DNA from 3 places in the Salipaludibacillus agaradhaerens genome. Region 1 is predicted to be linked to each of the others. Evidence: riboswitches for the same ligand, from Rfam matches in the RefSeq annotation. Region 1 holds a riboswitch; each other region holds the start of a gene.
What was found. Region 1 has a riboswitch for S-adenosylmethionine ahead of BK581_RS16695 (PLP-dependent aspartate aminotransferase family protein). Riboswitches for the same ligand answer to the same signal wherever they lie in the genome.
Positions count from the first base shown of each region.

Region 1 (4,384 bases):
TGGGTCCGTCCCTAATGTTGCTGCCACTCGCTGCCCTTCGAGATCTTCCACACTATTAATATCGCTGTCTTCATTCGTCACAAGCGCCGTCCACTCTGGCTGAGAATAGATATAAACATTTTTGATCGGTGTCCCATTGCTCTTAGCCATAAGTGCTGCTGCTCCAGCTGTTGAACCAAAATCCACACTTCCCCCAGCTAAAAATTCCAGTGCTCGGTTACTCCCTTGGCTAAATACGTATTCAATCTCTATTCCTTCATCTTCAAAAGCTTCTTCTAAATAGCCATTTTCTTTTAAAACAAGGCTCGTCGGTGAGTAATGCGCATAATCAATAGTAATTTTATCAAGTGAAGACGAATTTTCCGCCTCGGTGTCGTTGTTACAAGCCGCCAATAATGCTCCTGCGGAAAGGATTAATAAACTTGAGAGTATACGTTTAATCGCCATTCGTCATCGCTCCGTTTCATTCTGTTATTGTCTTTGTTAAGAAATCCTACATTAAAGTTCACAAGCAAATGTTGAAATTGTTCCTCTAAGTCGTTGAGCTTCTTTATATGTGCAACGGTTATGAACGACTTCAAGACCAGCTTCTTTCGCTATGACAGCAGCCTTTTCAGAAATAACTCCTTCTTGCAGCCAAAATATTTTCGGTTGGACTTCAGCAGCTTCTTTTGCTATTTCTATAGCTGCTTCTGGACTTCTAAATACTTGAACAATATCAATGGGTCCATCCACTGACTTTAAGTCTGGATAAGCTTTTTCACCTAATATTTCTGTTTCTCGTGGATTAACTGGAATAATCTTATAGCCTAGTCGCTGCATTTTTCGTGCTAATCTGTGACTCGGACGGGATTCGTTACCACTCAGTCCTACCACAGCGATTGTTTTTAGCCTCGGTGTATCTGCATCTGTATTATTCGGACTTGATAGTGCCCAGCGGATGACACCTTCATCATTAATAACAGTTGAGTCCTCTTTAGTCCCTTCACCTGTAGCAAGCTTCAAGGCCTGATCCAAATCTTTTGCAAGGTCATCGGTATGCTCTAAGCCCACTGAAAGTCTCACTAAATCTGGTTTAACACCTGTCTTAATGAGTTCATCATCAGATAGCTGCTGATGCGTCGTTGATGCCGGGTGAATAATTAAACTTTTGGCATCCCCTACATTGGCTAGATGAGACCAAAGCGACACATTATCGATCAATGTCCGTCCAGCATCCCGTCCACCTTTAATTCCGAAATTCAACACGGCGCCATACCCATTTTTCAATAATTGAGTTGCCCGTTCATGGGAAGGATGGCTTTGAAGCCCAGGGTATGAGACCCACTCAACTGCCGGATGTTCCTCAAGGTATTGGGCTAACTTCAATGTATTCTCATTATGTCTCACGATCCGCAAATGCAATGTTTCAAGCCCTTGTATAAGTTGGAAGGCATTGAATGGACTTAGGCAAGATCCAAAGTCACGTAACAATTGAACACGAAGCTTCGTGCTGAAAGCGAGTGTTCCGAAATCTTTCGCATACACAATACCGTTATAACTTGGGTCTGGTTCGTTAAAACCTGGATATTTCTCTGATTGCCAGTTAAAACGCCCGCCGTCAACCACAACACCACCAATTGATGTTCCATGTCCTCCTATCCATTTTGTAGCAGAGTGGACGACAATGTCTGCGCCATGTTCAATCGGTTTACATACATAAGGTGTGGCAAATGTATTATCAATAATAAGTGGTATACCTGCTTCATGAGCAATATCTGCCACAGCTTCAATATCAAGCACATGTAAACTTGGATTACCAATTGTTTCTGCAAATACAGCTTTTGTTTTATCTGTAATAGCTTTTCTGAAATTTTCAGGATCTTCAGGGTCTACAAAAGTCACATTAATACCATATCTCGGCAACGTGACAGCAAATAAGTTGTACGTTCCACCGTAAAGATTTGTAGCTGCTACAATGTCATCTCCTGCATTTGCTACATTCAAAATGGATAGAGAGATAGCTGCCATTCCTGAGGAGGTAGCAACAGACGCAACACCTTCTTCTAATAGCGCCAGTCGTTTCTCAAGTACGTCTACAGTTGGATTACCAATACGGCTATAGATATTCCCCGGTTCATCAAGGGCGAACAAACTTTCCGCATGTTCTGTATCGTGAAACAAGTAGGATGTTGTCTGATAAATTGGTACCGCTCTCGATCCTGTTGTGGGATCTGGTGATTGACCACCGTGTAATAACACTGTTTCTGGATGATACGTTTGAAATTGAGAATTTTCACTCATGAGAGCCCCTCCTTTGATTAACGATCTTATTTGATTGTTGACTTTATGACATGTTTTGCAAAATAAAAAGTCCCTCTGCTTTAAAAGACAGAGAGACGAATGAATGACAACTTTCGCTCTCTTATCTTTCAAAGTGCTTCTACACTTTGTTGGAATTGGCACCTTGCGTATCACGTTTCCGTTCCACGTTGGTTGCCGGGTTTCATCGGGCCAGTCCCTCCACCTCTCTTGATAAGAGCTTAAATCGGTTATGAAATTTTAAAACTAAGTAAACCAATAAATTTAGTTAATTTTGATTAATTTGAATATTAACACGATTAAATCTATTCGTCAAATCTTTTTACAAAATTATTTTCTAGCATTCACCCTCAATCTATATTATCCATTGTTATATTCCCGTGCTGTTATCAAAAAACCTCCCTTACAAAATGTAAGGGAGGTTGACGTTAATGTTAGCAGAGTAAGCTGCATTCACATGTCGTCCTTATCTCCCAAAGCATTCAGTAATGAATTCTTTGCAGGAATTAGCACCTTGTGAAAAAAAGATCTTACTTCTTCTCACTGGTTGCTGGGTTTCGTCGGGCCAGTCCCTCCACCTCTCTTGATAAGCAAAACGATGAGTCGTCCAACATGAGTCGGACGCTATTTATAATATTGAAGAAAGTCTATCACAAGCGTTTGTAATCTGTCAATTTTATTTTCTACTCTACCGTCTATTAATTATATAAAGCTAAACTTCAATCGGTGGGAGTTTGCCTTCATCCCCACTGATTGTCAGTTTAACTTATCGGACCTTTAGGGGTAGTTTATCCCCCACCTAAACTTTTCGACCTTCTTAAGTTTTGAGGGGGTTTTACTGCCCCTTAAGTGTGGGGTAAAAATAACATAAATCGGTTATACACAATAGTCAATCAAGAAGTCCGTTTCACCAATACTGTCGCAAAAAATCGTTATCTGAGAACGGCCCATCTATTAGTTATGACATTAACCTTTTTTCCCCACTGATTTCTTGAATGGGTTTAATGTTTTGCGTAAATTCTACTGTCCCTTTATAGTTTCCTTCTTTGTCTCTCACTGCAAAGTACCGTATTAACACAAATTTATCTTTGAACGGTATCCAAAAGTCTTCAACATCTTTTTTACCAGACTTAAAATCATCAAGTAATGCATTAACAATATGAGCACTTTGAGGAGGATGGCAATTTTGTACCGACCTTCCGATAATTGATTTTGTCCGGTGAAAGATGCGTTCTTTCCCATGTGAAAAATACCGGACCACATCATGCTCATCAATAAACGTGATATCTACTGGTAAATGATTCATCATAAATTCAAGCTGTTGAACTGACATGATCCCCGTTTCAAGCTGAACGACCCCATCCTTCATAAACCCTTCTGATTGCAGATCTTCTCTAGCTGGTTGCCACGGGGCTGGAGGGGTAATAAACGTATAGCCAATCACGTCACCTTCACGCTCAATCTTTAACCATTCATCCTCTGTTAATTTTTCCAGTGCCATTGGTAACAGAATATTCTCTTCTTTAAAAATCATCTCTGATACTTCACTAATAATATAATCAATCGCCTCTAACAGTTCGTCCGCTTCCCAAGAATCCGTTTCTAACTTTAGCTTGGCTGCTTTAATCGCATCTCTTATCCTGTCGTCTACTCCCCACATGACTTTTGTCGGTCCAAAGATACCGTACTTCTCTAAATAAGGGAACAGTAAATTCTCTTTTCTACTATAATGGTTATCAATTCCCAATAAGCGATTTAAATCGTCTAATAGAAGGTTTGACGTCTTCTCAGAAGGGTCCTTTGCAAACTTATCACGATGTAATGTTAACGTGAAATTAACGAGCCGATCAATTTCCTTATTCTCTTGAATAAATGTGTGAACAGGATGACCAGGTTTATGACCTAGCTTTTCTTCCTGATGGATCTCTTCTATTGAGCCTTTGAACACAGCAGTATGCACCGAGCAAAGTCGTTGCACTTCCCCTACTGAAATCCCCTCTTCCTCCATTAACGCCTGTTCCATTTGTGAAATTTCACTCACGCTAATGCTATCGATGGCCTGCTCAAACTTTTGTCTCACTGC
Region 1 covers NZ_KV917378.1:3,648,629-3,653,012, reverse strand. The annotation lists gene BK581_RS16700 (aliphatic sulfonate ABC transporter substrate-binding protein) at 1-447, opposite strand, end outside; gene BK581_RS16695 (PLP-dependent aspartate aminotransferase family protein) at 499-2,283, opposite strand; SAM riboswitch class I at 2,402-2,521, opposite strand; SAM riboswitch class I at 2,765-2,894, opposite strand; gene BK581_RS16690 (DUF438 domain-containing protein) at 3,260-4,384, opposite strand, start outside.

Region 2 (4,384 bases), 260 kb from region 1:
CATGTTCATCGTCACCGATGAGTGACCGGTGTCGGTCAGCTGAAAGAGTCGTTTTACCTGTGCCAGAGAGGCCAAAAAATAACGCCACATCTCCTTCACTACCAACATTAGCTGAGCAATGCATAGAGAAGACCCCCTGTTTTGGTAATAGGTAATTCATAATAGAAAAAATCGCCTTTTTCATTTCTCCGGCGTATGCTGTTCCACCTATGAGAATCGTTCGTTTTTCAAATGAGGTGATGATAAATGCCTCTGAGCGTGTGCCATCACGTGTTGGATCAGCTTTGAATCCTGGAGCGCTAACAATCGTGAATTCTGGCAATTGTGTGGCTTTTTTTTCTTGCTCTGGGCGAATAAATAACTGTCTTACAAATAAATTATGCCATGCTAATTCATTTACGACCCGAATAGGATATTGATAGTTAGTGTCGGCTCCGGCAAAGCCCTGTCGTACAAATAGTTCATCCTTATCAGCTAAATAATGTAAAACTCTTTCATAAAGACGTTCAAAAGTTTCAGATGAAATGGGTTTGTTAACAGAGCCCCAATGAATATCTCTTTCTGAGGAAGCCTCTTTAACGATGAACTTATCCATTGGAGAGCGACCGGTGTACTCCCCTGTTTTGGCTACAAAGGCCCCTGTGGCAGTTAGATGCCCTTCTTTTCTAGCTAACATCTTTTCAATTAAATGGGGGACAGGGAGGTCCTTGTTCACATTGTTTCCTTGTATCAGCTGACACAATCTTGTTTCAAAATGAAGCATACTCATAGTATCCACCCTTTCAAAATAATTTACTTCGTTTTCCTGTGAGGGGCACCTTTAAGACAAGACGAACGTGAATGTTCATTAATGTAAGAAGGTGTGTAAACTTTCACGAAAAGCCAACTAGTTAATAACGTGTCTTAATCTTATTCAAATAATATAGTATGACTTATATATTATAAAGTATAATACATTAAGTTTATATGTGCTATACTTTATTGCGGAATTGAGAAATCAAATTAAGGTTAAGCGTGAAGGAGACAGATGAAAGCGAGTGATTTTTAAAAGGTGATTTTAGAAGAATTGATAAACAGATATTGGTTAAAAGTAAGAATATGACTACAAGTTTAGTGTAATCGAATGTCTACCTAAAAAGAGAAAGAAATTTAAAAGCGTCATAATATTGTCACAGTGTTATGAGAGAAGAAGTTAAAGGATGAAAGTTGACACTTTAAAAAAAATCGGTTATTCTTTCTTGAGAACGGATACTCTTATCCTGAGTAGGCGGAGGGACAGGCCCAACGAAGCCCAGCAACCATCACTAAGGCAAAATGTGAACGGTGCTAACCTGCAAGGCATACGCTATCATACGGTGTCTTGACCGATAAGAGGTGAAAGGCGAATGGATTCAAACCTTTTCCTCTAGTCAGGGAAAGGTTTTTTATACTTCTATGAAAGTCTGACTATTTAAAGGCAGGAAGCGTAGGATATTATGCCGATGCGCTTTTAAAAGTGAAGCTTTCCAAACAGCACTTACGATGTTGTTGTAAGTGCGACAACTCACCAGCTAATCTAGTGAGGAGAGAAACCATTCTACAGGAGAACGAGTACCGTCATCGGCAATGAGTTGAAAAAATTGAGGAGGTACATAAAGTGGCAGGAAAAACACGTTTATTTACATCAGAATCGGTGACAGAAGGGCATCCAGATAAGATTTGTGATCAAATATCGGATTCTATTTTAGATGAAATTATGAAAAACGATCCTAATGCAAGAGTGGCATGTGAAACGTCAGTTAACACAGGACTTGTGCTTGTAGCTGGAGAAATTTCAACCTCAACATATGTGGATATCCCAAAAGTTGTTCGAGAAACGTTGAAGGAAATTGGATATGTACGGGCGAAATATGGATTTGATTATGAAACATGTGCTGTACTCACGTCTATTGATGAACAATCTCCAGATATTGCACAAGGTGTCGATCAAGCACTTGAAGCGAGAGAAGGCCATATGACTGATGACGAAATTGAAGCAATCGGTGCAGGAGATCAAGGGTTAATGTTTGGCTACGCAGATAATCAAACACCTGAACTTATGCCACTGCCAATCTCCTTATCACATAAACTTTCTCGTCGTCTTGCAGAAGTGCGCAAAGATGGCACATTGGATTATTTACGTCCTGATGGAAAAGTACAAGTAACAGTGGAATATGATGAAAATCAACAGCCAGTTAGAATTGATACGATTGTGATTTCTACTCAACATCATCCTGAAGTAGAATTAGCACAAATTAAAGCAGATTTAACGACACACGTTATACGACCAGTTGTTCCAGAGGTATTTTTAGATGAAAACACAAAATATTTTATTAATCCTACTGGACGTTTCGTGATTGGTGGGCCTCAAGGGGATGCTGGTTTAACTGGTAGAAAAATTATTGTAGATACGTATGGCGGATATGCGCGCCATGGAGGTGGGGCTTTCTCTGGTAAAGATGCGACTAAAGTGGACCGTTCTGCCGCCTATGCTGCCCGTTATGTGGCAAAAAATATTGTAGCAGCTGGTTTAGCTGAACGGTGTGAGGTTCAATTAGCGTATGCTATCGGTGTTGCTCAGCCAGTGTCGATTGCAATTGAAACATTCGACACGGGAAAAGTATCGGAGGAAGTACTCGTTAAAGTAGTACGAAATCACTTTGACTTGCGTCCTGCAGGGATTATCAAGATGCTTGATTTACGTCGACCAATATATAAACAAACTGCTGCCTATGGGCATTTTGGCCGTACAGATGTTGCCCTTCCATGGGAGGCGACAGATAAAGCGGATCTTATGAGAGAAGAGGCTTTTGCACTAGCAAAGCAATCTTAATTCGTTTTAACCTATCTAAATTAAAGAGCACGCATGATGTGAAATGACTTTAGTCTCGTCAACTTATAGTTGGCATGAATAAAGTATTTCTCGGTCATCAGCGTGCTTTTTTAGTTTAATTCAGTTAATTGAGTATATCTTCCCATATTTAACTGTGTCACTTTTTAGTGTTACGTTGCTTCTCTTCAAAACGCTTATAATAAGCGGCTTTTGCCATGTAGTCTTCTCTGATCCGTTTCATTTCTCTAAAGTCGTCATCTGTCAATTCGCGTATGACTTTAGCCGGATGACCGAGTGCTAATGTTCTTGGTGGAATCTTTTTTCCTGGCGGGACGAGACTTCCTGCACCAATAAAGGCTTCTTCACCGATTTCTGCGCCATCAAGAATAAGTGACCCCATTCCTATCAAAGCGTGTCTATGAATGAGGCAACTATGTAACGTACATTGATGGCCAACTGTAACCCCTTCTTTCAAATGCAATGGGATGTTAGGACTTTGATGAAGAGTACTATTATCCTGGACATTAACGTTCTTTTCAATGATTGTTGGGGCTACATCTCCACGTATGACTGTATTAAACCATATGCTTGTATTTTCATGAATAGTGACATCGCCAGTAATAATAACCCCTGTTGCAATAAAAGCTTCTTCACTGATAAGAGGGGTTTTTCCGTTATATGGGTAAATAGTCATCAACTCGCCTCCTTAAAAATACTTATACTTTCACCAATAGTTTAGCAAATTTTCTTTTGGGAACGAAATCTCAATTTCTATGACTTGACGAAAGTGTTATGGAAAGGGAAGATAGTAAGAAAACAGACTGAATCGAAGGTGATAAATATGTGGAGATGGGAAGCAAAGTCAAAAGAGGCTAAAGGGGTATTTGTTGTTGTTCACGGAGCTGGAGAATATCATGTGCGTTACAAGTGGATTACTGAGCGGTTAAATGAATTTGGGTTTCATGTTATACTCGGGGACTTACCTGGCCAAGGGACAACGGAAGGGAGAAAAGGTCACGTAAAAAGCTTCAATGACTACATAAAAGCTGTATCAGGCTGGCTTAATGAAGCTAAAAAGTATGGTTTACCTGTGATTTTATTAGGCCATAGTATGGGAGGCCTTATATCAACTCGCACGCTAATGGAGATGCGAGAAGAAAAGCTCCCTCAAATGGTGATTTTGTCATCACCTTGCTTTGGATTATTTAATAAAACGCCGATAAACAAAAAGATACTTTCATTGGCATTGAATAGAGTGACACCTGGTTTGAGGTTTCCGTCAGGTCTTGAAACAGGATCAGGTACGCGCGACCCGTTAATGCGGGAACGAGATGCCACCGATCATTTGTTAATCAAAAAAGTTAGTGTCAGATGGTATAGAGAATTAGATAAAGCGATGAAAATAGCTCATGACAATACAGAACGCTTTCCAGAACTACCGCTACTTGTGATGCAAGGTGGCGATGACCGAATTGTTGATAAATTTAAAGTGAAAGAATGGTTTAATCAAGTGGATTTAAAGGATAAATATTA
Region 2 covers NZ_KV917378.1:3,903,911-3,908,294, forward strand. The annotation lists gene pckA (phosphoenolpyruvate carboxykinase (ATP)) at 1-769, opposite strand, end outside; SAM riboswitch class I at 1,252-1,374, shown strand; gene metK (methionine adenosyltransferase) at 1,637-2,851, shown strand; gene BK581_RS17925 (gamma carbonic anhydrase) at 3,009-3,545, opposite strand; gene BK581_RS17930 (alpha/beta hydrolase) at 3,693-4,384, shown strand, end outside.
Region 2: linked by a shared signal. The riboswitch ahead of metK (methionine adenosyltransferase) and the one ahead of BK581_RS16695 (PLP-dependent aspartate aminotransferase family protein) in region 1 are both predicted to bind S-adenosylmethionine.

Region 3 (4,384 bases), 2.2 Mb from region 1:
ATTTGGTGAAAATAATTAAAAGAGCTATGCGTTTATACATAGTTAAAATAATCGATTATTCTGTGCAATTAATTAGATAAAAATACCATTCTATTTATTTTTTTGATAATAATAACCTATTTAGTAAAATATTAAAATATGTATAATTAATTTAAAGTGTTATTTTGTCACATCCTCTCTTTTTGCAAAATAGTAGTTGTGATTCTATGCAATTCTTTTATGAAAACGTTTTCTTTTTTGTGTGTGAAGGGGGTGGGAATGAAACATACCATGTTTAAGCACGATCATTTAATGGAGGTGGGTACCTTGCTAAAAGGTCAAAAAGTGAATCATTTAGTCGTCACATTGTTGTTAGTCATACTTCTTATTCCGGTTAGTAGTATGGGCGTAGCTAAAGAAGTTCATGCCAATGAAGTAGTGAACGCAAGAGATTTTGGAGCGAGGCCAGGTGTTCAGCAAAGCCAAACGGATGCCATACATGCAGCGATGCGTTATTTCTATGATAGAGGTGTAGAGGGAACCGTCTATTTGCCGGCGGGCACATATTCAGTGGATAGCGCCTTACGCTTTCATCAAGGGGTTAATCTTGTGGGAGATGGTGTAGGACGAACAATCATTAAAAAAGTAGGCAGCCAAAATAATTATGTTGTAGGTAACCCTATTTTTCGTGGGGGGACGACTAATCTTAATGTGACAGTCTCTCACATCACCTTTGATGCAGATCGGACAAACCGTGCGTCTCAAGGTCTTGGACAAGTAGGTGGGATGAACATTGATGCGCTCGTATCCAATTTAACGTTGGAACACATAGAAGTAAGGGATGCCACTATTGGTTTGCTTGTTAGAAGGTTAAGAGATTCTGTTATTTCAGACAGCCTTATTGATCGGACGAGTGGGCATGGTATTGCCACAGGCAGTGAGGCACATGCAATAGGGGATTTTAGAAATGTTTTAATTACGAATAACAGAATTACAAATTCCACTGGTGGGAGCGGTATTAATTTATCCCGGGCAACTAACACAACGGTCACATATAATAACATTATTAATGCGCAACAACAAAGTGATTCTTACGGTGGTATTCGGATACCTAACGGTGGTACCAATAATGTTGTTCATAACAATGTGGTAGAAAATTATCCAAGAGGGCTATTTTTAACAACAGGTGCCACTTATAATGATATTTATGACAATACGATTATTAACTCTCGTATTCATGGGGCTCTCATAGAATCAAACAACAATATCTTTGGAGGCAATGTATTTATTCAAAACAATCCATCATTGAATCCAGAATCAGTTATTCGATTGTCTGGCGCTAATGGTAACTCTATCAGATATAACCGTATGGAGACACACAGAGGATTTAATAATATTGGCATTCGCTTAACGAACTCTTCAAATAATGCCGTCATTAACAATATAACAGATACGACAGGCACGCCTGTGAGTATTGAAGGAGGAAGCGGTAACACGAATAGCGGGAATACAAATCGTTAATAAATGTTACAGAGAAGACGTCTTACATTAAAAGGCGTCTTCCTCTTTGCATAGAAATGGTTACTTTACATATCTGTCTCTTCTCATTAGCTAAATTTTATTCTGAATTTTTGCATTAATGAGATTTTTTCTGTTGTGTTATTGTAGATTTATGTTACACTCATTAATAACTTGTTAAACTGAATAATTCACTCTTATCAAGAGAGGCGGAGGGACTGACCCTATGAGGCCTCGGCAACCAGTACATGTGTACACGGTGCCAATTTCAGAGGAATGTCTGACATTCCGAAGATGAGAAATGTGTTGAAGGCTATTATCCTGTTATCAACCTCTTTTCTCATCTAGTGAGAAAGGAGGTTTTTTATTAGCGTTTTTGGAGTGAGATAGACGATGTGCATAACTTATTAGTCAAATGAATTTGATGTCGTTTCATTCGTCATGCATGTTGTGGCGATCATTTCCATTATGGTTCGTAACAACTTGCTTAAAAACACAATAGTGAGGAAAAGGTGCGGCAACACTTTTTCCTCAAAACTAGACTAACTGTACAAACAGATAGGACGTGCCAGCTAATTATCATATCATAGGCAGTTCAGCCGTGAAAAATAAGGAGGACATTCGTATGACAAATTTGAAATTTGCGTATTGGGTACCAAATGTAAGTGGCGGCCTTGTAGTATCAAAGTTACCACAGAGAACGGGGTGGGACTTTGAGTCAAATAAAAGATACGTCCAAATAGCAGAAGAAGTAGGCTACGATTACGCCCTATTACAGACACGTTTCTTTGCAAGCTATGGCGCTGAGAATCAGCTAGAAGCCATTACATTAGCTTCTGCCTTAGCGAGTGTCACAGAGAAAATTAATTTGATCTCAGCGGTACATCCAGGGCTTTGGCATCCAGGTGTTTACGCTAAAATGATAGCGACGCTCGATAATATAAGTCAAGGCCGTGCTGCATTAAATGTTGTAAGTGGATGGTTTAAGCAGGAATTTATTGGTTATGGCGAACCGTGGCTGGAGCATGATGAGCGGTATCGGCGTTCAGAAGAATTCATTCAAGTATTGAAATCGATGTGGACACAAGAGGCCACCACATTTAAAGGCGATTTTTATCGAATCAATGAAGCACCATTATTGCCAAAGCCGGTTAATGGTCGCCCGCCAATCTTCCAAGGAGGAAACTCTAAAGCGGCTCGTCGTATGGCTGCCAAATATTCTGATTGGTACTTCATGAATGGTAATACACTTGAAGGGTTCAAAGAACAGATCGAAGACGTGAAAGCTTTAGCTAAAGCAGAAGGACGTGAAAATGAGATTAAGTTTGCAGCTAACGGTTTTGCAATTGTAAGAGATACTGAAGAAGAAGCGGTTCAGCAATTAAGGGATATCGTGTCCCACGCTGATACAGAGGCTGTAGAAGGATTTAAACAAGCGGTCGCAGAAGCGGGACAATCAACGAAAGAAAAGTCTGGCATGTGGGCTAATTCATCATTTAAAGATCTGGTTCAGTACAATGATGGATTCAAAACGGGATTAATTGGCACAGGAGAGCAGGTAGCAGAACGGATAATCGCATTGAAAGAAATTGGGATCGATCTTGTGTTAACAGGACATTTCCATTATGAAGAAGACTTACGAAGGTTTGGTGAGGAAGTCATCCCGCTCGTTAAAGAACAAGAGGCAGTATTAACAGTATAGCAATAAAAAATACCGTCCACCAGATGAGGTGGCGGTATTTTTATGAGGACAGTTCGTTTTAAGAAGAATGAAGGGATGTCTCTTCATCAAGCGGTTCGTTACGATCAATGATCACTGCCGCAGAGGCATCACCCATGACATTGACCGATGTCCGGAACATGTCAAGAATACGATCTATCCCCGCCACCAGAGCAATTCCTTCTAAAGGCAAGTTAATGTTAGTAAGGACTAATGTGAGCATGATTAAACCGGCTCCTGGCACACCAGCGGTTCCAATAGAAGCAAGTGTAGCGATTAATACAACGGATAACAGCTGCATGACTGTTAGTTCGATGCCGTAGAATTGAGCGATGAACAGAACAGCAACCCCTTGATAAATAGCCGTTCCATCCATATTAATGGTGGCACCTAATGGTAATACAAAACTGCTCGTGCCTTTTGAAACACCTAGATTTTCTGTCACATTCTTAATCGTGATTGGCAAGGTGCCTGCGCTACTAGCGGAGCTAAAGGCAAAAATAGAGGCAGGTGCGATCCCTTTAAAAAATGTGATCGGACTCATTTTTCCTAATGCTTTAACAGCGAGTGAGTACGTAACAGCCACATGAATGAGACACGCTACAGCGACAGCGGCAATGACTTTTAGTAAAGGTAAAATGATGCTAAGGCCATATTCACCTACAATTGGCGCGATCAATCCAAAGACGCCGATGGGTGCAAGTAAAATCACGTATCCTGTGATTTTAAACATGATTTCGGAGAAGCCTTCAAAGAAGCGAAGGACAGGCTGTGCTTTTTCTCCAACAGCTGTAATGGCAATCCCTACGAAAAGAGCAAAGAATATAATCTGTAAAATATTACCTTCGACTAAACTTTGAAAAGGGTTTGTTGGGATAATGTTCAAAAACGTGTCTACAACGCTGTCAGGCTGTTCTACTTCAGCAGCAGTCATATCAATGTCTTCTGGAACTTGAACGCCTTCACCAGGTTGAAAGAGGTAGCCAATGCCAAGGCCTAAAGTAATGGCAATGGCTGATGTCGCTAAGTAATAAGCAACAGTTTTACCACCTAATCGACCAATTTTCTTTAAATTTCCGCTGGAAGCAACCCCCGTGATGAGTGTTGTGAGAATGAGTGGGACGATAATAAAGCGAATGAGGCGTAAAAATGCCTCCCCTAATGGTG
Region 3 covers NZ_KV917378.1:1,463,354-1,467,737, reverse strand. The annotation lists gene BK581_RS07125 (glycosyl hydrolase family 28-related protein) at 259-1,500, shown strand; SAM riboswitch class I at 1,692-1,798, shown strand; gene sfnG (dimethylsulfone monooxygenase SfnG) at 2,123-3,199, shown strand; gene BK581_RS07115 (dicarboxylate/amino acid:cation symporter) at 3,258-4,384, opposite strand, start outside.
Region 3: linked by a shared signal. The riboswitch ahead of sfnG (dimethylsulfone monooxygenase SfnG) and the one ahead of BK581_RS16695 (PLP-dependent aspartate aminotransferase family protein) in region 1 are both predicted to bind S-adenosylmethionine.